Regions from separate parts of the Aeromicrobium marinum DSM 15272 genome, predicted to be linked through region 1. Evidence: predicted binding sites of a transcription regulator. Region 1 holds the regulator's gene; the other holds the start of a gene.

Region 1 (15,821 bases):
GCAGACCGCTCTTCGCGCCGGTGGGCAGGTCGACCTGCGTGACGTCGCCGGTGACCACCATCCGGGAACCGAACCCGAGCCGCGTGAGGAACATCTTCATCTGTTCCTGGGTGGTGTTCTGGGCCTCGTCGAGGATGATGAACGCGTCGTTGAGCGTGCGGCCACGCATGTAGGCCAACGGGGCGACCTCGATCGTGCCGGCCGTCAGCAGCTTGGGGATCGTCTCGGGGTCCAGCATGTCGTGCAGGGCGTCGTAGAGCGGCCTCAGGTAGGGGTCGATCTTCTCGCTGAGCGTGCCCGGCAGGTAACCGAGGTGCTCCCCGGCCTCGACCGCCGGACGCGTGAGGATGATCCGCGAGATCTCCTTCGCCTGCAGGGCCTGCACGGCCTTGGCCATCGCCAGGTAGGTCTTGCCCGTGCCGGCCGGCCCGATGCCGAACACGATGGTGTGGCTGTCGATCGCGTCGACGTAGCGCTTCTGGTTGAGCGTCTTGGGCCGGATGGTCCGCCCACGGTTCGACAGGATGTTGAGGCTCAGCACGTCGGCGGGGCGCTCCTGCGTCTCGGTGCGCAGCATCCCGATCGTGCGCTCGACGATCTCGCGCGACAGCCCCTGCCCGGTGCGCACGATGGTGGTGAGCTCGTCGAGGGCACGCTCGACCAGGGCCACCTCACCGGGCGGGCCGGTGACCGTGAGCCGGTCACCCCGCAGGTGGATGTCGGCCTCGAAGTCGGCCTCGATCAGGCGGAGGAACTCGTCCGCGCTCCCGAAGAGCGCGACGGGGGGGATGCTCGACGGCACCGTGAAGACGTGGGTCGAGTGGGGGGCGTCAGTCATACGGCGACGAGTCTACGGTCCGTGGTCACCCGGGCGCGAGTCCTGACCGGACGGCTCACCCGGGCGGCCAGCCGAGGGGGCGACCCGACAGGACGTGGCCGTGGCAGTGGAACACCGTCTGGTGGGCGTCCGCCCCGGTGTTGAACACCAGCCGGTAGGACCCGCTGCCGTGCTGGTCGGCGACCGTGCGGGTGAGCCCGATCAGGTCGATCGTGGCCTCCGGGTCGGCGGCCGCGAGGCTGCTCACGTCCGGCTCGTGCCGCCGTGGGATCACCAGCACGTGGGTCGGCGCCTGCGGGTCGATGTCGCGGAAGGCCACGCTGTGCTCGGTCTCGGCCACGACGTCGGCCGGCACGTCACCGGCGACGATCCGGCAGAACAGGCAGTCACCGCTCATCGTTGACCCCCGCCCGGAACGCGTCCTTCATGCGCCCGAAGACGCTGCGATGGGTGGTGCCCAGCCGCGCCTCGGGGCGCTGCTCACCCCGCAGGGCCGCGAGCTGGTGGATCAGCTCACGCTGGTCGCCGTCGAGCTTGGACGGCGTCTCGACCACCACCGTGACCTGCAGGTCGCCCTGGCCGACGCCCCGCAGTCGCGGCACGCCCTCGCCCCTGACGGTCACGACCTGTCCCGACTGCACGCCGGGTTCGATGTCGACCGACAACGTGTCGGAGCCCTCGTGGCCGGCCAGGTCGGCGCGCAGGGTCGGCAGGTCCAGGGTGGTGCCCAGCGCAGCGGCGGTCATCGGGATGGTGACGTGGCACATGAGGTGGTCGCCCTTGCGCGAGTACACCGGGTGGCGCGCCACGTTGATCTCGATGTAGAGGTCACCGGGCGGTCCGCCCCCGGGCCCCACCTCGCCCTCCCCCGCCAGCTGGATGCGGGTGCCGTGGTCGACGCCGGCAGGGATGTCCAGCGTCAGGGACCGGCGCGACCGCACCCGCCCCTCGCCGTCGCACTCCGGGCAGGGCTCGGGGATGACCGATCCGTAGCCGTGACAGGTCGGGCACGGCCGCGAGGTGCGGATGTCGCCCAGCAGGGAGCGCTGCACGTGCTGCACGGCGCCTTGGCCGCGGCAGGTCGTGCAGGTCACCGGCGCGGAACCCTCCGACGCCCCGGAGCCGTCGCACCGCTCGCACACGACGGCCGTGTCGACCTTGATGTCGTGGGTCACGCCGAAGACCGCCTCGGCGAGGTCGACGTCGAGCCTCAGCAGGGCGTCCTGGCCGCGCTGAACGCGCGACCGCTGCTGACGACCACCGCCGCCGTTCTGGCCGAAGAAGGCATCCATGATGTCGTCGAAGCTGAACCCCTGGCCGAAGCCGGCTCCCCCGCGGGCCCCGCCCATGGGGTCGCCTCCACGGTCGAACAGTTGGCGCTTGGCGGGGTCGGACAGCACCTCGTACGCCGTGGTGACCTCCTTGAAGCGGTCGGCGGCGTCGGGCGCGTCGTTGACGTCGGGGTGCAGCTGACGAGCCAGCCGGCGGTAGGCCTTCTTGATCTCGTCGGCGGCGGCGGTGCGTTCGACACCGAGTGTCGCGTAGTAGTCCTGTGCCATGTGCGGGTCGGGTCCTGGGGTCGGGGGTGGGACGGGTCAGTCGTCGAGCATGCGGCCGACGTAGCGGGCCACGGCGGCGACCGCCGCCATGGTGCCGGGGTAGTCCATGCGCGTGGGACCGACGGTGCCGAGGGTCGCCAGCGAGGTCTCTCCACCATAGGTCGAGGCCACGAGCGCGGTGCCGCTGAGTCCCTCGTGGCCGGTCTCGCCACCGATGCGGACGGTCAGGCCGCTGCTGGCCTCGCCGAGCAGCTTCAGCAGGACCACCTGCTCCTCGATGGCCTCGAGCACGGGGCGGATCGACGAGTCGAAGTCGGCACCGTACCGCGCGAGGTTGGCGGTGCCGCCGACCATGATGCGCTCGTCGCTGCGCTCGTTGGAGAACACGTGGGTCAGGGTCGTGACGATCGTGGTGACCACGGGTCGGTCGCGGGGCTCGAACTCCGCGATGAGGTCGGCCAGCTGGAGCGAGGCCTCGGCCAGACGCCGGCCGACCGTGGCCGCCACGATCCGCGAGCGCAGGTCGGCCAACAGGTGGTCGGTCAGCGGCTCGGCGAGCTCGACCACCCGCTGCTCGACCCGGCCGGAGCTCGTGATGACGACGACGAGCACCCGGGTGCCCTCGAGGCTCACGAACTCGATGTGACGGACCGTCGACCGGGTGAGGGTCGGGTACTGCACGATGGCGACCTGGTTGGTGAGTTGGGCCAGCACCCGGACACTGCGCTGGACGACGTCGTCGACGTCGACCGCGCCGGTCAGGAACTGCTCGATGGCCCGGCGTTCCGGGGGCGACAGGGCCTTGACGGTGGCCAACCGGTCGACGAACATCCGGTAGCCCTTGTCGGTGGGGATCCGGCCGGCGCTCGTGTGCGGCTGGGTGATGTAGCCGTCGTCCTCGAGGGCCGCCATGTCGTTGCGGATCGTGGCCGACGAGACGCCCAGGTGATGACGTTCGACGAGCGCCCGGGAGCCGACCGGCTCCTGGGTGGCCACGTAGTCCTCGACGATCGCGCGCAGCACGTCGAGGCGGCGTTCGTCGGACATCGGGTCTCCCTTCGGCGCGTCGGTCTGGCACTCGCGGTGGCAGGGTGCCAGTCTAGCGAGGTGAGGGAGATCCGGAGGGTCGGCGACACCGTCGTGGTCGACGGCGCCGAACGTCGACTCACCTACCGGCCGCGGCGCGTCACCCTCGACGACGGCACCTGGGTGGCCCACGAGTCCCGCGGCGGATCGATGGCCTCGGTCTGGGCGGTCGACCTGGGCGACCGGTTCGTGGAGGTCGTGCACCTCGGGCACGGGCCCGTGGGCGGCGAGCTCGTCGTGGTGGTGCCCGACGCCGACCAGGTGCTGGTCGGCGACCTGTACCTGCCCCAGCTGCCCGAGCGGATCGACCCGACCTGGCCGGTGGCCGTCGACCTGCTGATCGGCATGGTCGGCCCCGGCACCCGGGTGCTCGCCACGGGAGGTCCCGTCGACCGCGACGAGCTGGTCGACTTCCACCAGCTGCTCCTCGGTGCGCTGCATGCCTGACCGCTACGGCGGCGACGTCCTCGCCGGGGACTGGCGCCGACCGTCGCGCGGGCGCACCACCGACGTCGTCGTCGAGCTCGGTCAGGTGGTCGAGGACGCCACCACGGGATTCCGCGGTGAGGTCGTCGGCATCGATCCGCAGATGGGCATGGTGGTGCTGGAGGACCGCCGCAGCACCCGCCGGAGCTTCCCCATGGGCCCGGGCTACCTGCTGGAGGGCCGACCGGTCGCGCTGCGCCCGCCGGCGAAGACCGAGCGCCGGCCCTCCCGCACGGCGTCCGGCTCCGTCGCGGTGCACGGCGAACGGGCCCGGGTGGCCTTGCCGAGCCGCATCTGGGTCGAGGGCCGCCACGACGCCGAGCTGGTCGAGAAGGTGTGGGGCGACGACCTGCGGCTGGAGGGGGTCGCGGTGGAGTTCCTCGGCGGCATCGACGACCTGGCCGCCGAGGTCTCGACCTTCGCCCCCACCGCCCGGCGCCGACTGGGCGTGCTGGTCGACCACCTCGTACCCGGCTCGAAGGAGTCCCGGATCGCCGCGGGCCTGCGGGGTGTCCCCCACGTGCTGGTCGTCGGTCACCCGTACGTCGACGTCTGGCAGGCGGTCAAGCCGGACCGGCTCGGTCTTCGGCAGTGGCCGGAGGTGCCCCGCTCGGTGGAGTGGAAGAAGGGCATCTGTGCCGCCCTCGGGTGGCCGCACGCCGAGCAGGCCGACATCGCCCGGGCGTGGCAGCAGATCCTGCGTCAGGTCGACTCCTGGACCGACCTCGAGCCGTCGTTCCTGGGCCGGGTCGAGGAGCTCATCGACTTCGTCACCGCTCCCCCCACCTGACCCCCACCCAGATGTGCTCCCGAATCAACCGTTTTCGGACATGAAACGGTTGATTCGGGAGCACATCTGGGTGGGGGTCAGGCGGTGACGGTGCGGATGACGTGGTCGGCGAGCAGTCGGCCCGTCAGCGTCAGGGTGACGCGGTCACCCTGTCGCTCCAGCAGGTCGTCCCGGACCAGCTGGTCGACGCCGATCAGACCGTCGGCTGCGATGCCCTCACGCAGCCGCATCCGGAGCATGACGTCCTCGAGGCGAGCCGTGTCGGCGTCGATCGCCTCCGATCCCGCCTCGACCGTCTCCCCTGCCGCCAGCCGTTGGGCGTAGGCCGCGGGGTGCTTGACGTTCCACCACCGCCTCCCCTGCAGGAAGGAGTGCGCACCGGGACCGATGCCCCACCACTCGCCCCCGTTCCAGTACAGCTCGTTGTGACGGCAGCGGGCAGCGTCGTCGAGGGCCCAGTTCGACAGCTCGTACCACGACAGGCCTGCTGCACCGAGCACGTCGTCGGCCAGCAGGTACTTGTCGGCCGTCTCGTCGTCGTCGGGCATGACCAGCTCGCCCCGCGCGACCCGCCGGGCGAAGGCCGTGCCCCGTTCGACGATCAGCGCATAGGCGCTGACGTGGTCGGGGGCCAGGTCGACGGCGTGGTCGAGGGTGCGTCGCCAGTCGTCGACCGACTCCGTCGGGCTGCCGTAGATGAGGTCGACGCTCACCTGCTCGAACCCCGCTGCCCTGGCCCACCGCACCGCGTCGGGCACACGGGCGGGGTCGTGGGTCCGGTCCAGGACCGCCAGCACGTGCGGGACGGCGGACTGGACCCCGAACGAGATGCGGTTGAACCCGCCGGCGCGCAGCGTCTGCAACGCCTGCGGGTCGACCGAGTCGGGGTTGGCCTCCGTGGTGACCTCCACGTCGTCGGCCAGTCCCCAGGCCTCGTCGATCGCCCGCAGGACTCGGACCAGGTCGGCGGCCGGCAGCTGGGTCGGCGTTCCACCACCGAAGAAGACGGTGCTGATCTCCCGCGGTCCGGTGGTGGCGGCGGCCCGGCGGATCTCGGCGATCGCGGTGTCGGCGTAGGACGCGCGCGTCGCCCCCTCGCCCAGCTCGTCGGCCGTGTAGGTGTTGAAGTCGCAGTACCCGCACCGGACCGTGCAGAACGGGATGTGGACGTAGACGCCGAAGGCGGCTACCGAAGGCTCCGCGACGCCGAAGGCGGCTACCGACGGCCCCACGACGACGGACGGCCGCCCACCGGGTCGGGTGGGCGGCCGTTCGTCAAGGTTCACGCCCTAAGCGTAGAAGCCGTTCAGGATGTCGGCGTACTTCTCCTCGACGACCTTGCGCTTGACCTTCAGGCTGGGGGTGATCTCGCCGCCCTCGACCGAGAGGTCGTTCGGCAGGATGGCCCACTTCTTGATGGTCTCCCACTGGTTGAGCTTGGAGTTGAGCTCCTTGACGTACCCGTCGACGACCTTCTCCATCTCCGGCGACAGGACGATGTCGGTGTAGGACTGGCCGGACTTGCCGTGGCTCTCGGCCCACATGGCGACGGCGTCGGGGTCCAGCGTGATGAGCGCCGAGCAGAAGTTGCGGTCGTTGCCGTGGACGATCATCTGGCTGGCCAACGGGCACACGCCCTTGAAGACGCCCTCGACGTGCGACGGGGCGACGTACTTGCCGCCGGAGGTCTTGAACAGGTCCTTCTTGCGGTCGGTGATCCGCAGGAAGCCCTCGGCGTCGATCTCGCCGATGTCGCCGGTGGCGAGCCACCCGCCGTCGACGAGCGCGGACGCACTGGCGGCCTCGAGGTTGTGGTACCCGAGCATGACGTTGGGGCCCTTGATCAGGATCTCGCCGTCGCCCGCGATCTTGACCTCGACGTCGGGGAACGGGTGTCCGACGGTGCCGAGCTTGAAGCGGTCGGGATGGTTGACGAACGCACCGGCTGACGTCTCGGTGAGGCCGTAGCCCTCGAGGATCAGGACGCCCGCGGCGTGGAACCACTCCGCGACGTCGGACGACAGCGCGGCCGCTCCGGAGATGAAGAACCGGACCCGACCGCCGAAACGGTCGCGCACCTTGCTGAACACCAGCTTGTCGGCGATGCCGTGCTGGATCGCCAGGGCCTTCGGGACCGGCTTGCCGGCCCGGACGAGACGCGAGTGCTCGAGGCCGACCTTCTCGGCCCAGCGGAAGAGCTTGAGCTTGACCCCGCCCTCCTCCTCCATCATGCCGACGACCCGGCCGTAGGCCTTCTCGAAGATGCGCGGGGCAGCACCCATGAACGTCGGCTTCACGACGGCGAGGTTGTCGACGATCCGGGGGACGCGACCGTCGATCGCGGCGGCGAAACCGATCTGCAGCTGGGTGCAGAGCAGCACCTTGCCGAACGAGTGGGCCATCGGCAGCCAGCGGAACTCCAGGTCCTCGACGCTGAGGATGCCCTGCGACGCGACCGACGCGCCCTCGAAGGTCCACCCGTCGTGGCTCAGCCGGACGCCCTTGGGACGGCCGGTGGTGCCGGAGGTGTAGATGAGGGTGGCCAGGGAGCTCGGCTCGGTGGCCGCGACCCGCTCGGTGACGATGTCGGGGTGCTCGCTCAGGTAGGCCTCGCCGAGCTTCTCGAGGTCGTCGAGGCCGATGATCCAGTCACCGTCGGTGGCGCCGTCGAAGGTGACGACCTTCTCGACCGCGGGCAGCTCGGCCTTCTGCTCGACCAGCTTGGCGATCTGCTCGTCGTCCTCGGCGAACACGATCTTGCTGCCGGAGTCGGCCAGGATGTAGGCGACGTCGCCGGCCACGGTGGTGGGGTAGACCGTGGTGGTGGCGCCACCGGCGGCGTTGATGGCCAGGTCGGCGAAGATCCACTCGTAGCGGGTGCCCGACGCGATGGCGACGCGCTCCTCGGCACCGATGCCCAGCGACACCAGGCCGGCAGCCAGACGGGTGACGTGGTCACCGGTCTCGGCCCACGTCAGGGAGTGCCAGTTCTCGTCGGCGTCCGGGTAGCGGAAGGCCTCCCGGTGGGGAGTCTCCTTGACCCGGTTGAAGAACATCTCGCCGATGCTGCGGGCGCGGTTGCGGACGAGCTCGATCTGCTCGGGCGTGTGGACGTTGACCGTCATGAAATCCTCACCAAAACGTACGGGGGGTATGTGGTGCAGAACACCCTAACGTACCCCTCGGACGACCGATCAGTCGTTGCGTCGCGCATCGACCGCGCGACGGATCGCTCCGGAGATCGCGGGCTCCTCGGCCAGTCCGGGCAGCAGCCCACGCTCGGTGGTGAGGGCGCGGAAGGCATGGCCGACCGTGAGCTCGTGGGCCGGCCGGGAGGTGACGTCGACCCGGTCGCCGGCCGAGATCCGGCCACCCTGGAGCACCCGCAGGTAGGCGCCCGGGACCCCTCGCTCGGTGAACCGCCGGACCCACCGGGGTTCGTCGAGGAACCCCTGGAACACGCTGCACGGGATGCGGACCCCGCTGACCTGCAGGACGACGTCGCCGATGGTCCAGCACTCCCCCAGTCGGGCGCCCTGGACGTCCAGACCCAAAGTGGTCAGGTTCTCGCCGAACGTCCCCGCGGGCAGCTGCCGACCGAGCTCCCGCCCCCAGTCGTCGAGGTCCTCACGGGCGTAGGCGTACACCGCCTGGTCACGCCCGCCGTGGTGCTGGGTGTCGGCGATGCCGTCGCCGTCCAGGCCCGTCTCGCCGACCAGGACCGGACCGGCCACCGGACGCTTGTCGATGCCGGAGCGGCGCAGGGTCCCCCACGGCACGGGTCGCACGACGCCGGTGTTGACCGACTCCAGGGATGCGGGCACGAGGCGTCAGTTCTTGGCGGTCTCGCCGGTCGACAGCGCCGCGATGAAGGCCTCCTGCGGCACCTCGACCCGACCGACCATCTTCATCCGCTTCTTGCCCTCCTTCTGCTTCTCCAGCAGCTTGCGCTTGCGGCTGATGTCACCGCCGTAGCACTTGGCGAGCACGTCCTTGCGGATCGCGCGGATGTTCTCGCGGGCGATCACCCGGGCACCGATGGCGGCCTGGATGGGGACCTCGAACTGCTGCCGCGGGATGAGCTCCTTGAGCTTGGACGCCAGCGAGACGCCGTAGGCGTAGGCGTTGTCGCGGTGGACGATGGCGCTGAACGCGTCGACCACCTCACCCTGCAGGAGCACGTCGACCTTCACGAGGTCCGACGCCTGCTCGCCGGTGGGCTCGTAGTCCAGGGAGGCGTACCCCTTGGTGCGACTCTTCAGCGCGTCGAAGAAGTCGAACATGATCTCGCCCATGGGCAGCGTGTACTTGATCTCGACCCGGTCCTCCGACAGGTAGTCCATGCCGATCAGCTGGCCGCGCCGGGCCTGGCACAGCTCCATGATGGTGCCGATGTAGTCGGTGGGACTCAGGACCGTCGCCCGCACGACCGGCTCGAAGACCTGGTCGATCTTGCCCCCGGGGTACTCCGAGGGGTTGGTGACGACCTCCTCCGAGCCGTCCTCCATCCGGACCCGGTAGACCACGTTCGGAGCGGTGGAGATGAGCGACAGGTTGAACTCGCGCTCGAGCCGCTCGCGGACGATCTCCAGGTGCAGCAGGCCGAGGAAGCCGATGCGGAAGCCGAAGCCGAGGGCACCGGAGGACTCCGGCTCGTAGACCAGCGCGGCGTCGTTCAGCTGCAGCTTCTCCAGGGCGTCGCGCAACGTCGGGTAGTCGTCGCCGTCCATCGGGTAGAGGCCCGAGAACACCATCGGGTTGGGGTTCTTGTACCCGCCGAGCGGCTCGGACGCGCCCCGCACCGCGGAGGTCACCGTGTCGCCGACCCGTGACTGGCGGACCTCCTTGACGCCCGTGATGAGGTAGCCGACCTCACCGACGCCGATCTCGGCGGACTTGACCGGTTCGGGCGAGATGACGCCGACCTCGAGCATCTCGTGCACCGCCCCGGTGGACATCATCTTGATGCGGTCGCGGTGGCTGAGCGAACCGTCGACCACCCGCACGTAGGTCACGACGCCCCGGTAGGTGTCGTAGACGGAGTCGAAGATCAGGGCGCGGGCCGGGGCATCGGGGTCGCCCTTCGGTGGCGGGACCTCGTCGACGATGAGGTTGAGCAGCTCCTCGACGCCCTGGCCGGTCTTGGCCGAGACGCGGAGCACGTCGTCGGGGTCGCCGCCGATGATGCCGGCGATCTCGGCCGCGTACTTCTCCGGCTGCGCGCCGGGCAGGTCGATCTTGTTGAGCACCGGGATGATGTCGAGGTCCGCGTCGATCGCCAGGTACAGGTTGGCGAGGGTCTGCGCCTCGATGCCCTGCGCGGCGTCGACGAGCAGCACCGCGCCCTCGCACGCCTCCAGGCTCCTGCTGACCTCGTAGGTGAAGTCCACGTGACCGGGGGTGTCGATCATGTTCAGGACGTACACGGTGCCGGCGTCGTCGCCGCTGGACTTGGTGAACGGCATCCGCACGGCCTGGCTCTTGATCGTGATGCCGCGCTCACGCTCGATGTCCATGCGGTCGAGGTACTGCGCCTTCATGTCGCGACCGTCGACCACCCCGGTGTGCTGCAGCATCCGGTCGGCCAGCGTCGACTTGCCGTGGTCGATGTGCGCGATGATGCAGAAGTTGCGGATGATCGACGGGTCGGTCGATCCCGGCGCCGGTGCGCTCCGGTTCACCACAGCAGGGCGATCGCGACGTTGACGACGACCAGTCCGGCGACGACGTGGACCCGCGGGTTGGGTGCGGGCTTGTTCTGCTCGAGGATGGCGAGCACCATCGCCGCCGTGCCGATGACGAGCTTGACCGCGACCTTGGCGTTGTTCGGGTCGGCCACGACGTCGCTGGCGGAGGCGATCCCGGTGAGCGCAAGGCCGGTGACCAGGGCTGCGGCGATGGCGTGCCACATGCCGGGGGCGACCCGCGGCGCGCGAAGGCGCATCACCCACGGCACGAGCGCACCCAACCAGCAGAGGATGTGCACGATGACGAGGACGTCGTAGAAGGTGGCCACGGCCTGATTCTAGGTGCCCTGTCGATTTGAGGCGCCACCGCCGCGGGTGATAACGTGAGCGGTCGCGTGCCCGCGCACGCCCACTCTCTTCACCCCAGCAGTTCCATCAGACGAGTCACCAGACGAAAGAAGCAGGTACGCCCCGTGGCGAACATCAAGTCGCAGATCAAGCGCAACCGCCAGAACGAGGCGGCCCGTGAGCGCAACAAGTCGGTCCGCTCGGCGCTCAAGACGTCGATCCGTCGCTTCACCGAGGCCGCCGACGCCGGCAACGAGGACGCCAAGGTCCTGGCCGCCGAGGCCACGCGCAAGCTCGACAAGGCCGCCAGCAAAGGCGTCATCCACAAGAACCAGGCGGCCAACCGCAAGTCGTCGATCGCCAAGCGGGCCGCCGCTCTCTGAGCACCGCCGCACCGCACGAGGCGCCGTCACCCGCGAGGGGGGCGGCGCCTTCGTCGTCCCCCGGCCGGCCGGTCAGCCCCGGGCCGGACGCCGGCGCAGGGCGGCAATCCGCAGCACCATCCGTTCGACCGCGTAGGCCGGATCGGCCGACGCGCCCTTGACGTCGAGGTCGGCCTGCGCCACGTGGTCGAGGGCCTGGCGCAGCCCGTCAGGATCCCAGGTCTGCAGCTGTCCGCGCAGGGCACGGAGCTTGAACGGCGGTGCACCGACGTGCGCGGCCAGCTCGGCGTCTCGCAGACCCGGTGGCGCCGTCGCGAGCTTGACGAGCTGACGCAGCCCGGCGGCCATGGCCGAGGTGATGAGCACCGGCGCGACCTTCGCCGTGGCCGCCCATCGCGCCCGCTCGATGGCGATGTCGATGCGCCCGTCCAGCGTGGCGTCGGCGACCTCGTAGCCGCGGACCTCGGCCCGTCCCCCGAAGTACCGGCGCACGACCTCCTCGGAGATCTCCGACCCCGGCGGCACCGAGGCGATGAGCTGGTCGGCGGCCCCCGCCAAGGAGCGCAGGTCCTGTCCGACCGAGGTGACCAGGACCGTGGCCGCCTGCTCGTCGATGACCGCTCCGAGCGCCCGCAGCTCCTCGCGGAGCCACCGGACGACGTCGCGCTCGTACTTGGGTGCCTCGACCTTCACCTCGGTCACGGCCGGGTGCTTGCGGAGCTTGTCGAGCAGACCGCGCCCCTTGGCGCCGCCGCCGTGGACGAGGACGACCGCGATGTCGGGTGACGGGTCGGCCACGTAGGCCAACAGCTCGGCCTGGGGCTGCTCGGGCAGGTCCTGCAGGTCGGTGAGCACCAACGCGCTGGCGGAGCTGAACAGTGACGGACTGGTGAGCCCGGCCAGCTCCCCCGGCCCGAGCCCCGCGGCCGAGGACTCGGCGATCTCGCAGTCGGCCTGCTGGGAACGGATCGTGTCGACGGCGCGGCGCCTGGTGCGTTCGGCGAGGAACTCGGCATTGCCGGAGATGAGGAGCACCTTGCCGAAGACCGTCGCCACGTCGTGATCCTAGCCGCGGGCCCGGACACCCAGCTCGCCGTCGTGCACCACCACGGCCACGTCGCCCTGACGGTCGGTGCGCCACCACGACATGCCGTGGTCGTCCACCAGGTCGACGGCGGCCGGGGCAGGGTGTCCGTAGGTGTTGTCGCGACCGGCGCTGAACAGGGCGACCCGCGCGCCGGTCGCGAGGAAGAATCCCGGGTCCTGGTCGGCCGAGCCGTGGTGCGGCACCTTCAGCACGTCGGCGGCGAGGTCGACCCCGGACCGCAGGAGCGCTCGCTGGGCCGTGGGCCCGACGTCGCCGGTCAGCAGGAAGCGGGTGCCGTCGACCGTCACCGACAGCACGACGCTGACGTCGTTGCGGTCGGCGTCGACCTGCCGGCCGGTCGTCGAGGGGCGGGGCCACAGGACCTGGAAGTGCACCCCACCGACGGTGAAGGCGTCCCCGGCCGCCACCGGACGCCGGGGGACGCCAGGGACCTCGGGCCCGCCGGAGCTGCCCACCAGCACCAGGTCCACCTGCCGGCCGGTCGTCACCCCCGCCCACCCGTCGACGTGGTCGGCGTCGGCGTGGGTGAGCACCAGGGCGCGGACCCGCTCGACACCCAGTCGGCTCAAGCACCGGTCGACCGGCCGGTCCTCCATGCCCGTGTCGATCACGACGGCCTCGCCCGGTCCGGTCGCGACGACGGTGGCGTCGCCCTGGCCGACGTCGCAGCTCACGACCGACCAGCCGGGCGGCGGCCAGCCGGGGTCGGGCGGTCGCCACAGGGCCACGGCCAGCCCGCCGGCGAGGCCGAGCAGCAGCACCGGGCGTCGGGCCGTCCACCACAGGGCCACCCCCGCCACCGGAGTGACGAGCAGCAGGGTCCACCACGGGCCGGGCCACGCGACCGAGGCGCCGTCGAGCGCCGATGCGGCGCGACCGACCCCGATGATGGCCGCCGCCGGGGCCGCGGCCGCCCACCCGATGGCCGAGCCGACAGGAACCGACACCACGGCCACCAGGCCGGCGAGGAGGCCGAGGACGGTGGTCGGCGCGACGAAGGGCCCGGCGACGAGGTTGGCCGCCACGGCGACCAGGGACACCTCGCCGGTCAGCTGGGCCAGTGCGGGCGTCACGGCCAGCTGGGCGGCGGTCGGGACGGCGACGGCCACCGCGAGCCAGCGTGGCAGCCAGGCAGCGAGCCGCGTCGTCAGCGACGGTCCGAGCACCAGGATCCCGGCGGTCGCACTGACCGACAGCACGAAACCGGCCGAACGGGACAACCAGGGGTCGAGGAAGACCAGGGCGATCACGGCCCAGCCGAGCGCGCGGAGGCCACCTCGGCTGCCGTAGCCGAGGGCGGCCAGCCCGACGGCGCCCATCGCGGCCGCTCGGACGACGCTCGGGTCGGGACGGGCCAGACAGACGAACCCGACGATCGCGAGCACGCCGACCGGCCACAGGAGCCGGCGCCGCACACCGGCCAGACGGGCCAGCACGAGCACGGCACCGAGCACGATCGTCAGGTTGGTGCCGGAGACCGCCAGCAGGTGGGTGAGCCCGCTGCGCCGGAAGTCCTCGGAGAGGTCGTCGGGCACCGCCGAGTCGTCTCCGTCGACCAGCGCCGGCACCAGCGCACGAGGGCCGGCAGGGGCGGCCGACATGCCCTGCCGGATCCCCTCGCGCACCCGCTCGGAACCCTCCCACCACCAGGGGGCGTCCCGCGGGGCGTCGGCCCGCAGGACGCGCAGGACGGCGACCTCGTCGCTCGAGTCCGACGGCGCAAGCCGGGCCCTGACGACACCACGCCGACCGACCACCCACGACTCGGCTGTGAGGCCTGCCGGGCCGCCGGCTCCGAACCCGGTCGCCCGTCCGTCGACGTCGATCGTGCGTCCGTCGACGCTCACCCGATCGACCACCAGGCCCACCACCACCCCCGGCCGACCCTGGCCCTCGAACACCCGGGCGTCGCGTCGCACCGTCACCTCGGCCGTGACGACGCGGCCCTCCGATGCCAGCTCGCTGACCGGTGAGGACTCGACGGTCGCCAACCGCCAACCGGTCGAGGCGGCCACCACCGTGACCACGAGGCACAGCAGGACGAGCCATGGGCGCCGACCGGCCACTCCCGCCACGAGCAGCGCCACGACGGCGACCAGCACCGCCGTGCGGGAGGACGGTCCTGCCGGTCCGACGAGCAGCGCCGCCGTGAGCCAGCCGGCGACGGCCGGCGCGACCACTCGCAGGTCGGTGCTCACACCGTGACGAGGTCGCGGAGCCGGTCGAGCGTGGCCTCGCCGATGCCGCTGACGTCCAGCAGGTCGTCGACGGAGGTGAACCGACCGTTCTCGGCACGCCACGTGAGGATCGACTCGGCCGTGACGGGTCCGACTCCGGGCAGCTCGTCGAGGTCGGCCGCCGTGGCCGTGTTGAGGTTCACCGGACCGGTGGCGCCGGAAGGCCCTCCGCCGGGCACCACCGGCACGACCGGGTCGATGCCGACCAGCAGCTGTTCGCCGTCGGACAGGACCCGCGCCATGTTCAGGGCGGTGGTGTCGACGTCGCCGACGACTCCCCCGGCGGCAGCGAGCGCCTCGTGGACCCGGGAACCCGGCGGCAGGGTCACGATGCCCGGCCGCGCGACGCGGCCGACCACGTCGACGACGAGGTCGGGACCCGCGGCAGCTGTCGGGCCCGCGGTGGTGGACTCGGCCACCGTGCCCGACGAGCTCGCGAACGCCACCGGACCCCCGGCCGGTTCCTCGCTGGGGCGCCCGGCCAGCAGGTGCCACGCCAGCAGCACGCCCGCCGCGGTCGCCAGCACCCCGACCGCCCGGACGTGGCCGCCGGTCAGTCGTCGGCGAACCTGCTCGTCGGTGTGCACAGGCGCCTCGTCGTCCGGCGGCGGCAGCTGGGCGTCGAACGACGCCGCGAGCCGGGCCAACCGGCGCCGCGCCACCTCGGCTCGGGTCTCCTCCGGTTCGCTGAACACGCGGTCGACGCTAGGCCTCCGCAACGCTCGGGGCCACGACCCTCGGCCGGCCTGTGGACAGTCTGGCGGGCGGTCGCTCCTGAGGACAACGGCCCGAACTTCAGCGGGTCAGTGCGGAGTGACGGTGACGGCGACCGTGCCCGGGCCGACGTGCGCCCCGATGACGGCACCCACCTCGTCGACGGGCACCGACTCACGCCCGAGCGATGTGGCCAGACGCGCCGCGAAGGCCTCGGCCACCTGGGGGTTGGCGAGGTGCTGGACACCGATGTCGGCGGGACCGTCGCCCGCTGCCTCGGTGGCGAGCACCTCCATGCGGGCCATCGCTCGCGTGCTGGTGCGCACCTTCTCCAGCGGCACCACGAGTCCGTCGGAGATCGTCAGCAGCGGCTTGACGGCCAACGCCGATCCGAGCAGCGCTGCAGCGGCGCCGACGCGGCCGCCCCGGCGCAGGTAGTCGAGGGTGTCGACGTAGATGAGCGCGGTCGAGGCCGCGCCGGCGGCCCGGGCGACCTCGGCGACTTCCTCGGGCGTGACTCCCTCACCCCGGGCGCGGGCCGCGCGGCCAGCCGCGAATCCCGTCGCCAGTCCGACCTGGCGGGAG
Region 2 (15,821 bases), 1.5 Mb from region 1:
GTTCTTCGTGGCGAGCTCGCTGATCGTCGCGCTGCTCGGGTTCCTGTGGGACGTCAGTCTGCACGCCGGCCGGGGCCGGGACGAGGGTCCGCTGGCCAACCCGGCCCACTACTTCATCCTCTACGGACTCTTCGCCCTGTTCATCGCCGGCATGAGCGCAGTGGTCTACTCCCGCGACGGGGTGAAGCCCGGCATCGCGTCGGTCAAGATCACCCGCCAGTGGTACGCCCCCGTGGCCGGCATCTACATCGCGGCCTGCGGCCTGTACGCCCTCATCGGCTTCCCCCTCGACGACGTGTGGCACCGACTCTTCGGCCAGGACGTCACGCTGTGGGGTCCGACGCACCTGATGCTCATCGGCGGCGCCGGCCTCTCGACGGCCGGCATCATCATCCTGCGCCGCGAGGCGGAGTTCTCGATGGACTACGAGGACCGCGGCGGACTCGCCCGGTTCCTCGTCTACGGGGCCGCCTTCGGTGGTCTGCTGATCGGCCTGTCGGTCTTCCAGGCCGAGTTCGACTTCGGCATCGCGCAGTTCCGCATGGTGTTCGCCCCCCTGATGATCGTCGCCGCAGCCGGCATCACCCTCGTCGCTGCCCGCCTGTTCGTCGGTCCCGGCGCCGCCCTGTTCGCGGCCGCCTTCTTCCTCGGCATGCGCGGGCTGGTCGCCTTCATCGTCGGCCCGGTGCTGGGGCAGGCCGACCACGTGTTCCCCCTCTACCTCGGCTGCGCCCTGCTCGTGGAGCTGCTCGCGCTGTCGAGGCTGCGCGAGAACAAGCTCGCCTTCGGTGCCGCGGCGGGTCTGCTGATCGGCACGGTCGGCCTGGCGATCGAGAAGGTGTGGAACGACCAGGTGTTCGACTTCCCGTGGACGTCGGACATCTACCTCGAGGGCCTGCTGATGGCGGTGCCGGTGGCGATCGGTGCTGGCATGTGCGGAGCCTTGTTCGCGATGGGTCTGCTCGGCGAGCTGCCGAGCCGGGCGGTGTCCCGCACGGTCGTCACGCTGTCGGTGCTCGTGGTCTCCGGCGCCGTGGCCAACGGCCTGTACGCCACGGTGCCCGACGGTGCCACCGCGACGTTCACCACGACGCAGGTCGGCACGCCCGACGACCCGCAGATCCTCACCGAGGTGGTGCTGTCCGAGGGTCTCGTCGACGACAACCCGACGTGGGTCCAGATCACGGCGTGGCAGGGCGGCGGCGAGGGGATCGTCACCGACAACCTGCGTCGCAGCGCCCCCGACACCTACGAGTCGACCCGGCCCGTCCCGATCGGCGGCACCTGGAAGACCCTGCTGCGGGTGCAGGACGGCCGCACGCTCACCGCGGCCCCGATCTACCTCTCCCCGGACGAGGCGATCGGTGCCGAGGAGCTGCCCGTCGAGGCCACGATGACGCGTGAGTTCATCCCCGAGATCGAGATCCTGCAGCGCGAGCGCGACTTCGACGCCCCGGCGTGGCTCTGGGGTCTGGCGAACTTCGTGGTGCTGCTGTGCAGCCTCGCCGTGATCACCGGTGTCTGCGTGTCGGTCGCCCGCGTCTCGGGTCGCATCGCCGCTCTGGAGAAGCAGCGTGACGCGGCCGCCGATCGGGACCCCGTGACCGGATGACCGAAGTCCTGGCCGCGGTCCAGGACGCGGTGTGGCAGGCGCACCACCCCCTGCTGCTGGCGATCCCGGCCTTCGTGCCGGCGATCGTCATCGCCGGGGTCGTCGTGTACGTCGCCCGCAAGGACCGCCGCGAGGAACGTGAGGAGCGCGAGCTGCTGGAGCGCGCGCTCGACGACCTGCCCGAGGACCTGGAGGACCCGTGACCCGCACCCTGACGATCGCTGCCGCCACCGCCGCCTGCCTCGCCGTGCTCGCCGGGTGCGGCAGTGACGAGGAGCCACCGCCGTCCGCGGCCCCCACCTCGGCGGCCCCGACCACGGCCGCCCCCGAGGCGCCGGTCGAGGAGGTCGACGAGGGCGTGGTCGTCGAGATCACGTACACCGCCGACGGTGTCTCGCCCCGCGGCGACCGGGTCGACGTCGTGGTCGGTGAACCGGTCACGTTGCGCGTCACCAACCCCGGAGGGTTGACCGACGAGCTGCACGTGCACACCGAGCCCGATGCGTCGTTCGCGATCACCCCCACCACCGACGAGGACTTCGTCGTCACGGTCGACCGGCCCGGCCAGGTCGCCGTGGAGTCGCACGACCTCGGCGTCACGATCGTCCAGCTCGTCGCCCGATGATCCTGCCGCTCCACGGTCTGGGGGGCGCCACGGATCTTCCGATCCCCTTCACCGCCGCGGTCATCGGTGCGTCGTGGGCCCTGGCGATCTCGTTCGGTGTGCTGGCCCTGGCGTGGAAGCGGCCGTTGCTGCAGAGCGACCTGCCGGCCGCCGAGCCGCCGCCGCGCCGTCGCTGGTCGGCTGCGCTCGGCCTCGTGCTCACGGGCTGGCTGCTGCTGGCGCTCTACGCCGGTCCGGCCGACGCGAGCAACGGTGCCCTCGGCGGGGTCTACGTGCTGGTGTGGGTCGGGCTGGTGCCGTTGGCCCTGCTGTTCGGGCACGTGTGGCGCGACCTGTCGCCGTGGCGCACCGCCCAGGCGGCCGTCGGCCGGTTGACCGGACGTCCCGACGGCTGGCTGCCCTGGCCGGCCGGCTGGGGCTACTGGCCGGCGGTGGTGGGGCTGTTCGCCTTCGTCTGGCTCGAGCTCGCCTCCCCGGACCCCGGCAGCGTCGTCGCGATGCGCTGGTGGGTCGGCGTGTACGTCGTGGTGATGCTGGTCGGCGGCACCGCGTTCGGCCCGCGCTGGTTCGACCGGGCCGACCCGTTCGACGTGTACAGCGCGGTGGTCGCCCGGCTCTCGCCCTTCGTCCGTGACGGCCGGTTCGCGCTCCACAACCCCTTGCGGAGCCTGCCGCAGGTGCCCGTCGACCACGGCCTGGTCGCCGTGCTGGGCGTGCTGCTCGGGTCGACGGCGTTCGACAGCTTCGCCGCGTCACCGTTCTGGCAGCGCCGTGACGTGGGGGACGTCGGGCAGACGATCGTCCTGCTGGGGTTCTGCGCCGTGGCCGGCCTGCTGTTCACCGGCGCCGCGCGGGCCACCGGGGGTCTGGACCGCGACCGTCGTCGTGAGCTGCCCGGCCTGCTGGCGCACTCCCTGGTCCCGATCGTGGTGGGCTACGTCTTCGCCCACTACGTCACGTACCTGGTGGAGAAGGGGCAGGAGACCCTGATCGCGCTCGGCGATCCGCTCGGGCGTGGCTGGACACCGTTCGGGGACCTCGAGCCGTCCTACGTGCTGTCGTCGGACCCCGAGCTGCTCGCCTCGCTCAAGGTCACGTTCGTGGTGGTGGGGCACGTGCTGGCCGTCGTCGCGGCCCACGACAAGGCGCTCGAGCTGCTGCCGCGCAGCCACCGGCTCACCGGTCAGCTCGCGATGCTGGTGCTGATGATCGCCTTCACGTTCACCGGGCTGTTCCTGCTGTTCAACGTCTGACCGCCCGCGCCGAGCGGTAGGTGAGCAACCGAATCCGTGGCCCGGCGGTAGGAGGGGCACCGAATGGGGCCGCGATTCGGTTCGCCACCTACCGCCGCTGGGGGGAAGGGTTGGTCACCCACCGCCGGTTCCTCGGGCCGGGGCCTTTGCACTCGAGGGGGTCGAGTGCTAATTTCGGGGTTGGCACTCGTATGCTGAGAGTGCCAATCAGTTCATCGGTCGGAACGGTGAGGTTGTCGCCGCGGCGAGAAGGGTTCGCCGACCGGAGCAGCCGTCCGTCGCGGGCGCCGCCCGACCACCCATTCGACGCACACGCGGAGAGACCACACATGGCCAAGACCATTGCATTCAACGAAGAGGCCCGTCGCGGCCTCGAGCGCGGCATGAACCAGCTCGCCGACGCCGTCAAGGTGACGCTCGGCCCGAAGGGCCGCAACGTCGTGCTGGAGAAGAAGTGGGGTGCCCCCACGATCACCAACGACGGCGTGTCCATCGCCAAGGAGATCGAGCTCGAGGACCCCTACGAGAAGATCGGCGCCGAGCTCGTCAAGGAGGTCGCCAAGAAGACCGACGACGTCGCGGGCGACGGCACCACCACCGCCACCGTGCTGGCCCAGGCGCTCGTGCGTGAGGGTCTGCGCAACGTCGCCGCCGGCGCCAACCCGATCGCCCTCAAGAAGGGCATCGAGGCGGCCGTCGAGGCGATCAGCAGCCAGCTGCTGAGCCTGGCCAAGGACATCGAGACCAAGGAGCAGATCGCGGCCACCGCCTCGATCTCCGCCGCCGACACCACCGTCGGCGACATCATCGCCGAGGCGCTCGACAAGGTCGGCAAGGAAGGCGTCATCACGGTCGAGGAGTCCAACACCTTCGGGCTGGACCTCGAGCTGACCGAGGGCATGCGCTTCGACAAGGGTCACCTGTCGGGCTATTTCGTCACCGACCCCGAGCGCCAGGAGACCGTGCTGGAGGACCCGTACCTCCTCATCGTCAACTCCAAGATCACCAGCGTGAAGGACCTCGTCCCCGTGCTGGAGAAGGTCATGCAGTCCGGCAAGCCGCTGGTCATCATCGCCGAGGACGTCGAGGGCGAGGCGCTGGCCACCCTGATCGTCAACAAGATGCGTGGCACCTTCAAGTCGGTCGCCATCAAGGCCCCCGGCTTCGGTGACCGCCGCAAGGCGATCCTCGCCGACATCGCCATCCTCACCGGTGGAGAGGTCATCAGCGAGGAGGTCGGTCTGAAGCTCGAGAACGCCGATCTCACCCTGCTGGGCACCGCCCGCAAGGTCGTCACCACCAAGGATGAGACCACCATCGTCGAGGGTGGCGGTGACGAGTCGCAGATCGCCGGTCGGGTCAGCCAGATCAAGGCCGAGATCGAGAACAGCGACTCCGACTACGACCGCGAGAAGCTGCAGGAGCGGCTGGCCAAGCTGGCCGGCGGCGTCGCCGTCATCAAGGTCGGCGCAGCCACCGAGGTCGAGCTCAAGGAGCGCAAGCACCGCATCGAGGACGCCGTCCGCAACGCGAAGGCTGCCGTCGAGGAGGGTGTGGTCGCCGGTGGCGGCGTCGCCCTCGTCCAGGCCACCAAGCTGGCGTTCGAGAAGCTCGAGCTCGTCGGCGACGAGGCCACGGGCGCGAACATCGTGCGCGTCGCCGCGTCGGCCCCGCTCAAGCAGATCGCCGTCAACGCCGGTCTCGAGGGTGGTGTCGTGGCCGAGAAGGTCGCCAACCTCGAGCCGGGTCACGGCCTCAACGCCGCGACCGGCGAGTACGTCGACCTGATCGCCGCGGGCATCATCGATCCCGCCAAGGTCACCCGGTCGGCCCTGCAGAACGCCGCGTCGATCGCCGCGCTGTTCCTCACCACGGAGGCCGTCGTGGCCGACAAGCCCGAGCCGGCCCCGGCCGGTGGCGGCGCGCCCGACATGGGCGACATGGGCGGCATGGGCTTCTGAGCCCCGCCCGACCCGCCTGACGAGGGCCCCGACCGCACGGCGGTCGGGGCCCTCGTGCGTGACGGGTGTCGGTGCCGTGTGGCACCTTCGATCCCATGGCCGACCGCCCCGACGTCCCGACCGCTCTGCTCGAGCGGCTCCGGCCGCTCCTCGCAGGCCTGCCGGAGCTGCACGAGGAGTCGGCGTGGACCGGGATCCGGTGGCGGGTCGGCCAGGCCACCGTCGCGCACGTCTTCGGCGGCGAGGACCAGCTGTTCCGGGTCATGTTCCGGGCCGCGCCCGACGAGGTCATGGCCTTCGAGCACCTCGGTGCGCCGTACTTCCGTGCGGGCTGGGGCCACGACGTCGTCGGCGTGGTCGTCGGCGACCACACCGACTGGGACGAGCTCGGCGAGCTTCTGACCGACTCCTACCTCGTCCAGGCCCCACCCCGGCTGGCGGCCCTGGTCCCGCGACCGGGCCTCGATACTGGATGACATGGACCTGACCCCTCGCCCGTCGCCCGCGCAGCCCGCGCGATTCCACGACGGTGGCACCGACACGGAGCCACCGGACCGGGCAGCGCCCCTGCGCATCACGCTCGAGCGGGACACCAGGGGCGCCACCGAGGTGTTCGGCCTGGGGCGCCGCGTCGGCTACGTCGACGAGGAGTTCGGCGAGCTGCTCGTGCCCGCCGACCTCCGCACCTTCCGCACCGACCTCACCTCGGTGCCGAGGCTGTTCACGTGGCTGGTGCCGCGGTCCGGCGAGCACCTCCCGGCCGCTCTCGTCCACGACGGGCTGGTCGACCGCAGCGCGGCCTACCTCTCGACCGACGGGCACGTGCTCGACCGTGTCGCGGCCGACCGGGTCTTCCGGCGGGCCCTGCGCGACACGCACACCGGGCCGGTGCGGCGGTGGCTCATCTGGTCGGCGGTCACCCTGGCGACGCTGTGGCGAGGATCGGCGTCGTGGTCACCGGCCCGGCACCTGCGGTACCGGCTCACCGTGGCCGTCACGCTCGGGGCGATCGCCGTCCTCGGTGCTGTCGCCACCCTCGACCTGTTCGACGTCGTGGCCTGGCTGCCGTGGATGGGTGCGGGCCGGCCCTGGTGGCTCGAGCTCCTCGGCGGGGCGGCGGGCGCCGTCGTGGTACCCCTGCTTCTGGCCGGAGCGTGGGGACGGTTCGCCGCGGCCGGTGCGGTGGTCGGCGTGGCCCTGGCCGTCCTGCTGCACGTCACCCTGGTGCTGGCCGCCATCACGGCGGCCTACCAGGCAGCCGAGTGGCTGGTCCGCAGGAGTCCTGCGGCCGCGGCGACGCTGGCCGCAGCCACGGTGCTGACCGCCGCGACGCTGACGCTCACCCTCACCCTCCGGTGACCCGCCCCCCAACCGGCCCCGCCCCCCACCGGTCCCGCGAGTGGCGCAGTTCGGCGGTTCTGAGACGGCGTGTCGCGCCGAACTGCGCCACTCGGGTCCCGAACTGCGCCACTCGGGGCTAGCTCATCTCGGCCGCTGCCGCCTTGATCGCCTCACGGATGCGGAAGTAGGTGCCGCACCGGCAGACGTTCTCGATCGCGTCGATGTCGGCGTCCGTCGGATTCTTGGTCCGCCGCAGCAGCGCGACGGCGGCCATGATCTGGCCCGGCTGGCAGTAGCCGCACTGGGCGACGTCCTGGTCGAGCCACGCCTCCTGCACGGGGTGCAGGTCGTCACCGTCGGCGAGACCCTCGATCGTGGTCACGTCGCGGCCCGCGACCTCGGCCACCGGGGTGACGCAGGGGTTGAACGCGTCGCCGTCCAGGTGGCTGGTGCACGCCTTGCAGACGTTGATGCCGCAGCCGTACTTCGGGCCGGTGACCCCGAGCTTGTCGCGGAGGACCCACAGCAGGTCGAGGTCGGCGGGGGCGTCGACGGTGACCGGTGACCCGTTGAGGTTGAAGGTGTAGTTCGGCATGTCAGGTCCTCAGTTCTTGGGGAAGGGCTCGAAGTCGACGGGGAAGATGATCGGGAACGACCGGGGCTTGGTGCCGGTGGCGCGCGCGTACGCGTTGGCGATGGCACCCACCGCGGCCGGCACCCCGAGCTCGCCGGCTCCGCCGGGCTCCTCGCTGCTGGTGATGATGTGGATCTTCACGTCGGTCGGCTGGTCGGCCTGGCGGGCGTACTTGAACTGCGAGTAGCTGCCCTCCAGCGGCAGGCCGTCGACGATGTGCAGGCCGGCCCGCAGCGTCGTGGAGATCGCGTCGCTGAGCCCGCCGAGCATCTGCCCCTCCAACCCGCGGGGGTTGAGCGTCAGTCCGGTGTCGACCACGATCGTGGCCTTCGTGACCCGCGGGTCCTGCGGGTCACGGGCGTCGATCTCGACCAGGCAGGCGGTGCACGACTTGTACTCGTCGTGGAAGGCGATGCCCTGGGCGAACCCTTCCGGCATCTCCTTGCCCCACTCGCCCTCGTCGGCGCACTTCTGCAGCACCGCGCGCTGCCGATCGTCCTCCAGCGCCTTCATCCGGAACTCGACCGGGTCCTTGCCCAGCTTGGCCGCGATCTCGTCGACCACGATCTCCTCGGCACCACGGGTGTTCGCCGAGTACACCGACCGCCAGCTGCCCGTGTGCATGTCCAGCGGCACCTCGTTGAGCAGCTCGGTGACCACACCGAACTTGTACGGCACGTGGACCGTGGTGAGGAAGACCGTCTGGGCGAACGACAGGTTCCCGCCGACCGGGAGACTGGCGGACACGGCCGTCAGCATCTCGCCCAGCCCGTGCCGCAGGTCCGTCTCGACCGAGGCCACGCGGTGCTCGTAGGTGAGCACCTGGCCCAGCGCCATGGTGGCCCGCACCTTGTGGTGCGAGGCGGCGCGCGCGCGGCCGTGGCGGGTGTCGTCGATCCGTGTCCAGAGCAGACGCACCGGAGCGCCGAAGGCCTTCGAGGCGCGAGCCGCCTCCAGGGCTGCGTCGAAGAAGAGTCGGCGGCCGAAGGATCCACCGCCCTGCAGCACGTGGAACGTGACGTCGTCGACGGACAGACCGAGCTCGGACGCGATGGTCTGCTGGGCGATGATCGGGGACTTCGCGGCCGCCCAGATCTCGGCCGTGCCGTCGCTGCGCACGTCGGCGATCGCCGAGTTCGGCTCCAGCGGCGCGTGACTCACGGTGTGGAAGTCGAACTCCGCATCGACGTGCGGCAGCAGCGGCGGCACGAGGAACGGCAGGGCCGCACCGCGGAGCTTGTCGAAGATCTGCTCGTCGGAGATGCCGTCGATGGTGCCGGCGGTCCACTGGGCGTCGACGGCCATCTTGGCGTCGAGCGCCTGACCGAACGTCTCGGCGCGGATCGCCACACCGGTCTCGATCATGGCGACGTCCAGGACGCCGGGCATCCGACGGACCTCGGCCTCGTTGAAGGAGATCGGCGAGCCGTTGATCGTCGGCGGACGAGCCACCATGGTCGGCATCGCCCCGGGGACGTCGAGGTCGGTGGCGTACTTGAGCTGACCGGTGACGGCCTTGCGGGCGTCGATCCGGTTGCGCGGCTTGCCGATGATCTTGTAGTCCTCGGCCGACTTGGGCCGGCTCGTGAGGTTCCCGCCGCCGGTGGCCGCGGCGACCGTGAGGGTGGAGAAGGCGGCGAGCAGGTTGCCCGGGCCCACGACCGAGCCGCCGGAGGTCGAGAGCTTGTCGACCGGGACCCCCCACTGCTCGGAGGCGGCGGCCATCAGGCGTCCGCGTGCGGCCGCGGCGGTCTCCCGGACCGGGTGGTACATGCTGCGCACGGTGTTCGACCCACCGGTCAGCTGGTTGAACAGCAGCTCGGGGGTGGCGTCCGAGAGCTCGACGTCCACGTCCTCCACGTCCATGTCGAGCTCGTCGGCCACGAGCATCGCGAACGCGGTGGTGATGCCCTGCCCGTTCTCCGAGCGGGGCAGCTCGAGCCGGGCCCGTCCCTCCGCCGTGATCTCGAGGACGAGCATGCCCGAGGTCGCGGCACCCGCGAGGATCAGCAGCTCTCCGAGGTCCAGCAGGTCGGCCGGCTGCAGCGCCTCGGCGGGCCGCTTGCTCTGCAGGCCCAGGTGCGCGGCGACCGTGAGGGTCGGCGCGGCGACGAGGTAGGTGAGGAAGCGGCGCCGAGGAGTGCCCGTGGGCCCCGTCTCGGCCGGCGGTCCGGCCACCCCCGATGTGGTGTCGTCGCGGACCGGTCCGGTGTCGTACGTGGTCATGTGCTTCCTCTCGCGACCCCTCCCTCAAGGCCGTCACGATGGGTGTGCGGTGCTCGTTCCTCGGCCCCGATCTGACCACGATGTGACCCGGACCACCATCGGAGATGCGATGTCTGCGACGAACGGTCGATCTGACACGACCAACGGTCAGATGGTTGCGGGCGGCACCGTTCCACCGGGGTGGTCGGGTGACGCAGTGGGGCTGCGCAGGGGACACTGCCCCCATGACGACGACCGGACTGCTGCTCGCCGCCGGTGCCGGCGCGCGGATGGGGGTGCCGAAGGCCCTGGTGACCGACGAGGTCCGGGGCCCCTGGCTGACGTCCTCGATCCTCGCCCTGCGGGACGGGGGGTGCGAGGACGTCGTGGTGGTCCTCGGGGCCGCGGCCGACGAGGGGCGGCGGCTGGTCGGGGAGTCGGCGCGGGTGGTCGTCGCCGACGGTTGGGCCGGTGGCATGGCCGTCTCCCTGGCCGCGGGGTTGCGGGTGGCCGAGGACACCGGGGCGGAGTCGGCGGTGGTGCACCTGGTCGACCTGCCCGACGTCGGCCACGACGTGGTGGCGCGGGTGCTGGCCCACGCGGGTACCGAAGTCCTCGCCCGTGCCGTGTACTCCGGTGGGCCGGGTCATCCCGTCCTGATCGGCCGGACGCACTGGTCGGGCGTGGCGGCTGCGGCGACCGGTGACGGCGGGGCCCGCGACTACCTCGCGGACCGGACGGTCCTCGAGGTCGAGTGCGGCGACCTCGCCACCGGGGGCGACGTGGACGTGCCGCGACCGGGGCTGGGTCGGTGGCACCCGCCGCGGTAGAACTGCCGACCTCGGCCCGGCAGGCTACGCTCCCCGGGTTCCCGCCGACACGACCGGAGGAGTCCCATGCGCGAGGTCCTGACCGAGCTGGTCGAGCGGTGGCGTGCCGGTGACACCATCGGACTGGCGACCGTCGTGGGGACCGTGCGGTCCGCGCCGCGGCCGGCCGGGGCGGCGATGCTCGTCCTTCCCGACGGAACGGCGTCCGGTTCGGTCTCGGGCGGGTGCGTGGAGGGTGCCGTGTACGGCCTGGCCGAGGAGGTCGTGGCCGACGGGCGGGCCCGCCTGCAGCGGTACGGCTTCAGCGACGACGAGGCGTTTGCCGTCGGGCTGACCTGCGGCGGCATCATCGACGTGTTCGTCGAGCCGGTGTCGACCGCCACCTTCCCCGAGCTCGGAGGTCTCGCCGACGACATCGAGGGAGGTCGACCGGTGGCCCTGGCCACCGTCATCGACCACCCCGACCCGACCTGGCTGGGTCGCCGGTTGGTGGTCAGACCGGACGACACCAAGGGCTCACTCGGCCTGCCGCGGGCCGACGCGGCGATCGCCGACGACGCCCGGGGCCTCCTGGCGGCGGGCTCCACCACGGTCCTCACCTACGGGCCCGCCGGCGAGCGGATGGACACCGGCATGCGGGTGTTCGTCGCGTCCTTCCAGCCGCCACCCCGCATGATCGTGTTCGGGGCGATCGACTTCGCCGCGGCCGTCGCACGCCAGGGCAAGCTGCTGGGCTACCACGTGACGGTGTGCGACGCCCGGCCCGTCTTCGCCACCCGGGCACGGTTCCGCGAGGCCGACGAGGTCGTCGTGTCGTGGCCCCATCACTACCTGGAGCGGGAGGCCGGGGCCGACAGGATCGACCGGCGCACCGTCGTGTGCGTCCTGACCCACGACCCGAAGTTCGACGTGCCGGTGCTGAGCCTGGCCCTGCGCCTGGACGGCGACCGGCGGCCGGCGTTCGTCGGGGCGATGGGATCGCGCCGCACCCACGAGACCCGGTGGGAGCGGTTGCGCGAGGCCGGGCTGACCGAGGACCAGCTCGCGCGGCTGTCGAGTCCGATCGGCCTGGACCTGGGCGGCCGGACGCCCGAGGAGACGGCCGTGTCCGTGGCGGCGGAGATCATCGCGCTGCGGTGGGGCGGGACCGGCGACCGGCTGACCGAGACCGGCACCCGTGTCCACCACGACCCTTCTGTCGGTACCGCGCAGTAGCGTCGCGGCATGCCGCGCACGTCGTACGTCACCGCCACGAGCCTCGACGGGTTCATCGCCACCGACGACCACTCGCTCGAGTGGTTGTTCGCCGCCACGATCGAGCCGGGGGGACCGTTCGACCACGACACCTTCATGGCCGGTGTCGGGGCCGCGGTCATGGGGCGGTCGACCTACGACTGGCTGGTCCATCACCTCGCCGACTCCGGCGAACCGTGGCCGTACACCATCCCGTGCTGGGTCCTCACCCACCGGTCCGCCGATCCGCTCCCCGGGGCCGACGTACGGTTCGCGGCCCAGGACGTGACCGAGCTGCATCCGGCCATGCTGGCCTCTGCCGCCGGACGTGACCTGTGGGTCGTGGGCGGCGGAGACATCGCCGGCCGGCTGGCGGTGGCCGGTCTGCTCGACGAGGTCGTGGTGTCCATCGCGCCGGTCACGCTCGGGTCCGGCGCCCCCCTGCTGCCGCACCGCGTCGACCTGCGGCTCGAGGACACGGGGCGCAACGTCGACTTCGTGTGCGCGCGCTTCGCGGTGGTACCGCCCGCACCGCACGGGGTGTCTCATCTCACATCCGCTGATCCTGCGTAATCCACGGGGTCGCGAGCCCGTCTCCTCCATCGGGTGGGAATCCATGTCGGTCGGTGACGTCTGTCGCCGATCGGTGGGTCCTGCCGTCAGCAGGTAGGGCCGCCATCGACGTCGGCCCTTCACGTACACGAGGACGAGGGACGAGATCACATGGTGATGCGAGGGAACAGGCAGGCGCCGCGGCGCCGGACCACGGCCGGGGGTGTGGTCCTGGCGATGACCGCCACCGCCGGTTGGGCCATCGGCGGGGCTCCGGCCGCGTCAGCGGCTGACATCGACGAGGCGTTCAGCGGCACCGCCCGCAACTACGGCGTGTTCGCAGCGGTCGGGCTGTTGAACAACTCCATCAACGCGCGCGCCAACATCGCCGAGGGCGTCGTGGTCGTCAACAGCAAGGGCCTGTCGGCCTACGACGGCACCGGCGTCGGACAGTTCGCCGTGCCCTCGACGGTCGCGAACGACCCGACGGCCCGCGCCTACGGTCGCGCCGCTCCGGTCGGGGTGGGAGCCGTCGGACTCAACCTGCAGCTGGTCAAGGCCGAGTCGGTGTCGACCACCGTGGTCGACGGCGTCCTGGACGTGCAGGACTTCGGCACGCTGAACATCCCGGTCCTGGGCAACCTCAGTGTTCTCACCGGGTCGGCCGACACCAACTGGAACGACACGGTGCTCACGGCCGGTGGCCGCCTCGGCTACGCCGAGTCGAACACCGGTGCGCTGACCCTGCTCGACCCGACGCTGGGCATCCCGCTTCCGGTCGGCATCTTCCCCCTGGGCGAGGCCGACCTCGGCCAGAACACCAGCGAGGTCTCGCTCGTCCCCGATTCCGCGGCGTGCTCCACCGGCCTCGCCGTGCAGTCGCAGGTCAGCTGGGACTTCGCCGACATCGCCCTGTTCAACGGCCTGGTCAACGTCTCGTGGGGCGGTGACGCGGGCAACCCGAACGACTCGGCCCTGTTGACGGCGACCGCGAACGGCATGCCGGCCGGTGCCGACCTCGTGGTGTCGGAGCTGCCGGACATGACGATCCGGATCGGCGACGCCTCGGTCGAGCTGCAGCCCGGTCTGGCGATCGAGCTCGACCAGGTCTTCAACGGGTCCCCGGTGGGCAATGCCCTGTCCGGTCTCATCGACGGTGAGATCACCTACACCGGCACCACCAACGTCGTCGAGGCCGCCAACGGCACCGTGGCGGGTGGATCGCTGAACGGTCTGCAGGCCGATCTCACCCTCGCGCCGATCCCGATCGTGGCGCCGGCGGGTCTCGGCGCCGCCGAGCTCGGCTTCGAGCGCGCGGACGCGCAGGTCCAGGCCCCGCTGGGCGGCATCAACTGCAGCGACTCGGGTACCGATCAGACCGGTGTCGATCAGACCGGTGTCGATCAGACCGGTGTCGATCAGACCGGTGTCGATCAGACCGGTGTCGATCAGACGGGCACTGATCAGTCCGGCAGCGCCCAGAACGGCGCCACGCAGGCGGGTGCGAACCAGTTCGGTGCCTCGGGATCGGGCAGCTCCGGAGGGAGCCACCTGCCGGCGACCGGTGGCTCGCCCGTCTCGCTGCTGATGTGGGGCCTCGGCCTCCTCGCGCTGGGCCTGGCGACCCTCGGGTCGTCGGTCATCCGCACGTCCCGTACGCGCGGCTGACACTCCGCTGATCCCGGGAGGGCGCGACCGGCACGCTCGGTCGCGCCTTCCCGGCAGGAAGGCAGTTCCATGGTTTCGCCCTCGCTCGAGGACTCCCGGAGCATCGAGGACCCGCCGGTCGGCGGCCCGACCCGGTGGATCTTCCGTGCCCTGCTCGTGGCCGTCCTCGTGCACACGACCGCCGTCGCCCTGTGGGTCGGGCCTCCCAACCTCATCAAGGCCGAGGTCGGCACCGACCGCCTGGCCGCCTACATCGACCCGTTCTTCGACCAGAGCTGGTCGATCTTCGCTCCCGTGCCCAAGCGGGGCTCGTCGGTCCTGGAGGTCCGCGCGATGCTCCCCGACGGTGAGGTGAGCGAATGGGTCGCGGTCACCGAGGGCGAGAACGAGCTGGTGCGGTACTCCTTGACGCCCGGCCGGATGTCGATCGCGTCCCGGCGCGTCGCCACCACCCTGACGAACGCCTCCTCCCGGCTCTCCACGGCGCAGGCCGAGGTCGTCGCCCGCGACTGGACCGACACCGACTCGCTACGGTCGGCCCTGCTCGCGGCGGCCGGCGCCGACGCCGCCGCCGCCGACCTGTACCTGCAGGGTGACACCGCCGCCGTCGCCTACGCGACCCTGACCGCGCGGACCCGCTGGGACGACGTGGACCAGGTGCAGTACCGGACCCGCCGGCAGATGGTCCGCGAGTATGCCGACCGGGGCGACGAGCCGGTCCAGGTGCTCGACTGGGTCGTGGGCGGATGGCGTTCGGCCGCCTCGGTCAGCCCGGTCGCGGTGGAGCAGTTCGCCGACCATCTCGACGACATCGGAGTGACGCCATGACCGCACCCGCCCGGCCCCGCCCTCGCTGGCGGGACGTCGAGGACCGACTGCTGGGGGTCGACCTGGCGCTGCACGGCGTCGCCGTGTGCCGCATCCTCATCGGCCTGGCGCTGCTGGGCCTGCTGGCGACCAACTTCGGTGCCCGACACGTCCTGTGGGGCGAAGCGTCGGTCTGGGTCGACCCGTACCGCGCGACGAACTCCTTCGAGCCATGGCTGTGGAACCTCGGTGCCCTGCCGCCCGCGCTCTTCACGACGGTCTACCTGGCCGTCATGGCCTGCGCCGTCGCCTTCGTCGTCGGCTGGCGTGCGTGGTTGTTCGGCCCGCTGCTGTGGCTCGGCTCCTGGCAGCTGGTGGAGCTCAACCCCCTGCTCGGCGACCAGGGCGACAACATCGCCCGCATCGGGCTGCTGCTGTTGCTGTTCACCCGGAACTCGGCACGGTGGTCGTTCGACGCCGACCGGGCCGCGCTCGGGGTCCCCGGTGCCTTCGCCTACCTCGTGGGCGACCGTTGGGGACTGAAGCAGTACGTCGACGTCGCCGACCTGCGCCGGCTTCGGACCGCGGTCCACAACCTGGCCGTGATCGTGCTCGCCGTCCAGGTGGTCACGATCTACGTCGCCGCCGGGTTCTACAAGGTCCAGGGCGGTCCGTGGCAGTACGGCACGGCCCTGTACTACCCGCTGCAGCTCGACGAGTTCCGGCCGTTCCCCTTCCTCAACGACCTCCTGCCCGGGCTGCCGGTGATCATGGCCGTCTCGACGATGGCCGTGGTCGCCGTGCAGCTGTTCTTCCCGTTCCTGCTGCTCCACCGACAGTCCCGCAGGTTCGCCCTGGTCGCCGTGGTCCTCATGCATCTGGGCATCGCCGTCCTGATGGGTCTGCCGTGGTTCTCGTTGTCGATGGTGGCCTTCGACGCCCTGTTCGTGAGCACCGCCACCTACCTGGTGGTGCAGGAGCGCGCCATCGGAGCGTGGGAGTGGTCGGTGATCAGGATCGAGCGGACCCGCAGCCGGCGAGGGCAACGGGTCCTGGCCCGCCACGAAGCGGGTCTGCACGCCGACAGGGCCGAACCATGA

Evidence for each region. The regulator HrcA, encoded in region 1, represses chaperone genes, less so after heat shock. The targets are predictions, from matches to a motif close to TTGGCACTCGNNNNNNNCGAGTGCCAA.
Region 2: the regulator HrcA is predicted to act here: its motif matches at 3,671-3,697, upstream of groL (chaperonin GroEL).

The regions. Positions count from the first base shown of each region.
Region 1 covers NZ_CM001024.1:1,675,759-1,691,579, forward strand. The annotation lists gene HMPREF0063_RS08565 (PhoH family protein) at 1-838, opposite strand, end outside; gene HMPREF0063_RS08570 (HIT domain-containing protein) at 894-1,235, opposite strand; gene dnaJ (molecular chaperone DnaJ) at 1,225-2,397, opposite strand; gene hrcA (heat-inducible transcriptional repressor HrcA) at 2,434-3,444, opposite strand; gene HMPREF0063_RS08585 (MBL fold metallo-hydrolase) at 3,505-3,930, shown strand; gene HMPREF0063_RS08590 (DUF3097 domain-containing protein) at 3,923-4,759, shown strand; gene hemW (radical SAM family heme chaperone HemW) at 4,837-6,045, opposite strand; gene HMPREF0063_RS08600 (AMP-dependent synthetase/ligase) at 6,049-7,884, opposite strand; gene HMPREF0063_RS08605 (MOSC domain-containing protein) at 7,954-8,583, opposite strand; gene lepA (translation elongation factor 4) at 8,590-10,443, opposite strand; gene HMPREF0063_RS08615 (hypothetical protein) at 10,437-10,775, opposite strand; gene rpsT (30S ribosomal protein S20) at 10,920-11,177, shown strand; gene holA (DNA polymerase III subunit delta) at 11,250-12,233, opposite strand; gene HMPREF0063_RS08630 (ComEC/Rec2 family competence protein) at 12,243-14,483, opposite strand; gene HMPREF0063_RS08635 (ComEA family DNA-binding protein) at 14,480-15,217, opposite strand; gene HMPREF0063_RS08640 (DegV family protein) at 15,326-15,821, opposite strand, start outside.
Region 2 covers NZ_CM001024.1:207,661-223,481, forward strand. The annotation lists gene HMPREF0063_RS01165 (hypothetical protein) at 1-1,612, shown strand, start outside; gene HMPREF0063_RS01170 (hypothetical protein) at 1,609-1,815, shown strand; gene HMPREF0063_RS15500 (hypothetical protein) at 1,812-2,237, shown strand; gene HMPREF0063_RS01180 (hypothetical protein) at 2,234-3,490, shown strand; gene groL (chaperonin GroEL) at 3,820-5,451, shown strand; gene HMPREF0063_RS01190 (MmcQ/YjbR family DNA-binding protein) at 5,547-5,927, shown strand; gene HMPREF0063_RS15505 (DUF1353 domain-containing protein) at 5,929-6,810, shown strand; gene HMPREF0063_RS01200 ((2Fe-2S)-binding protein) at 6,929-7,387, opposite strand; gene HMPREF0063_RS01205 (xanthine dehydrogenase family protein molybdopterin-binding subunit) at 7,397-9,652, opposite strand; gene HMPREF0063_RS01210 (nucleotidyltransferase family protein) at 9,877-10,461, shown strand; gene HMPREF0063_RS01215 (XdhC family protein) at 10,528-11,676, shown strand; gene HMPREF0063_RS01220 (dihydrofolate reductase family protein) at 11,686-12,267, shown strand; gene HMPREF0063_RS01225 (hypothetical protein) at 12,484-13,914, shown strand; gene HMPREF0063_RS01230 (DUF5819 family protein) at 13,984-14,742, shown strand; gene HMPREF0063_RS15510 (HTTM domain-containing protein) at 14,739-15,821, shown strand; gene HMPREF0063_RS16470 (hypothetical protein) at 15,818-15,821, shown strand, end outside.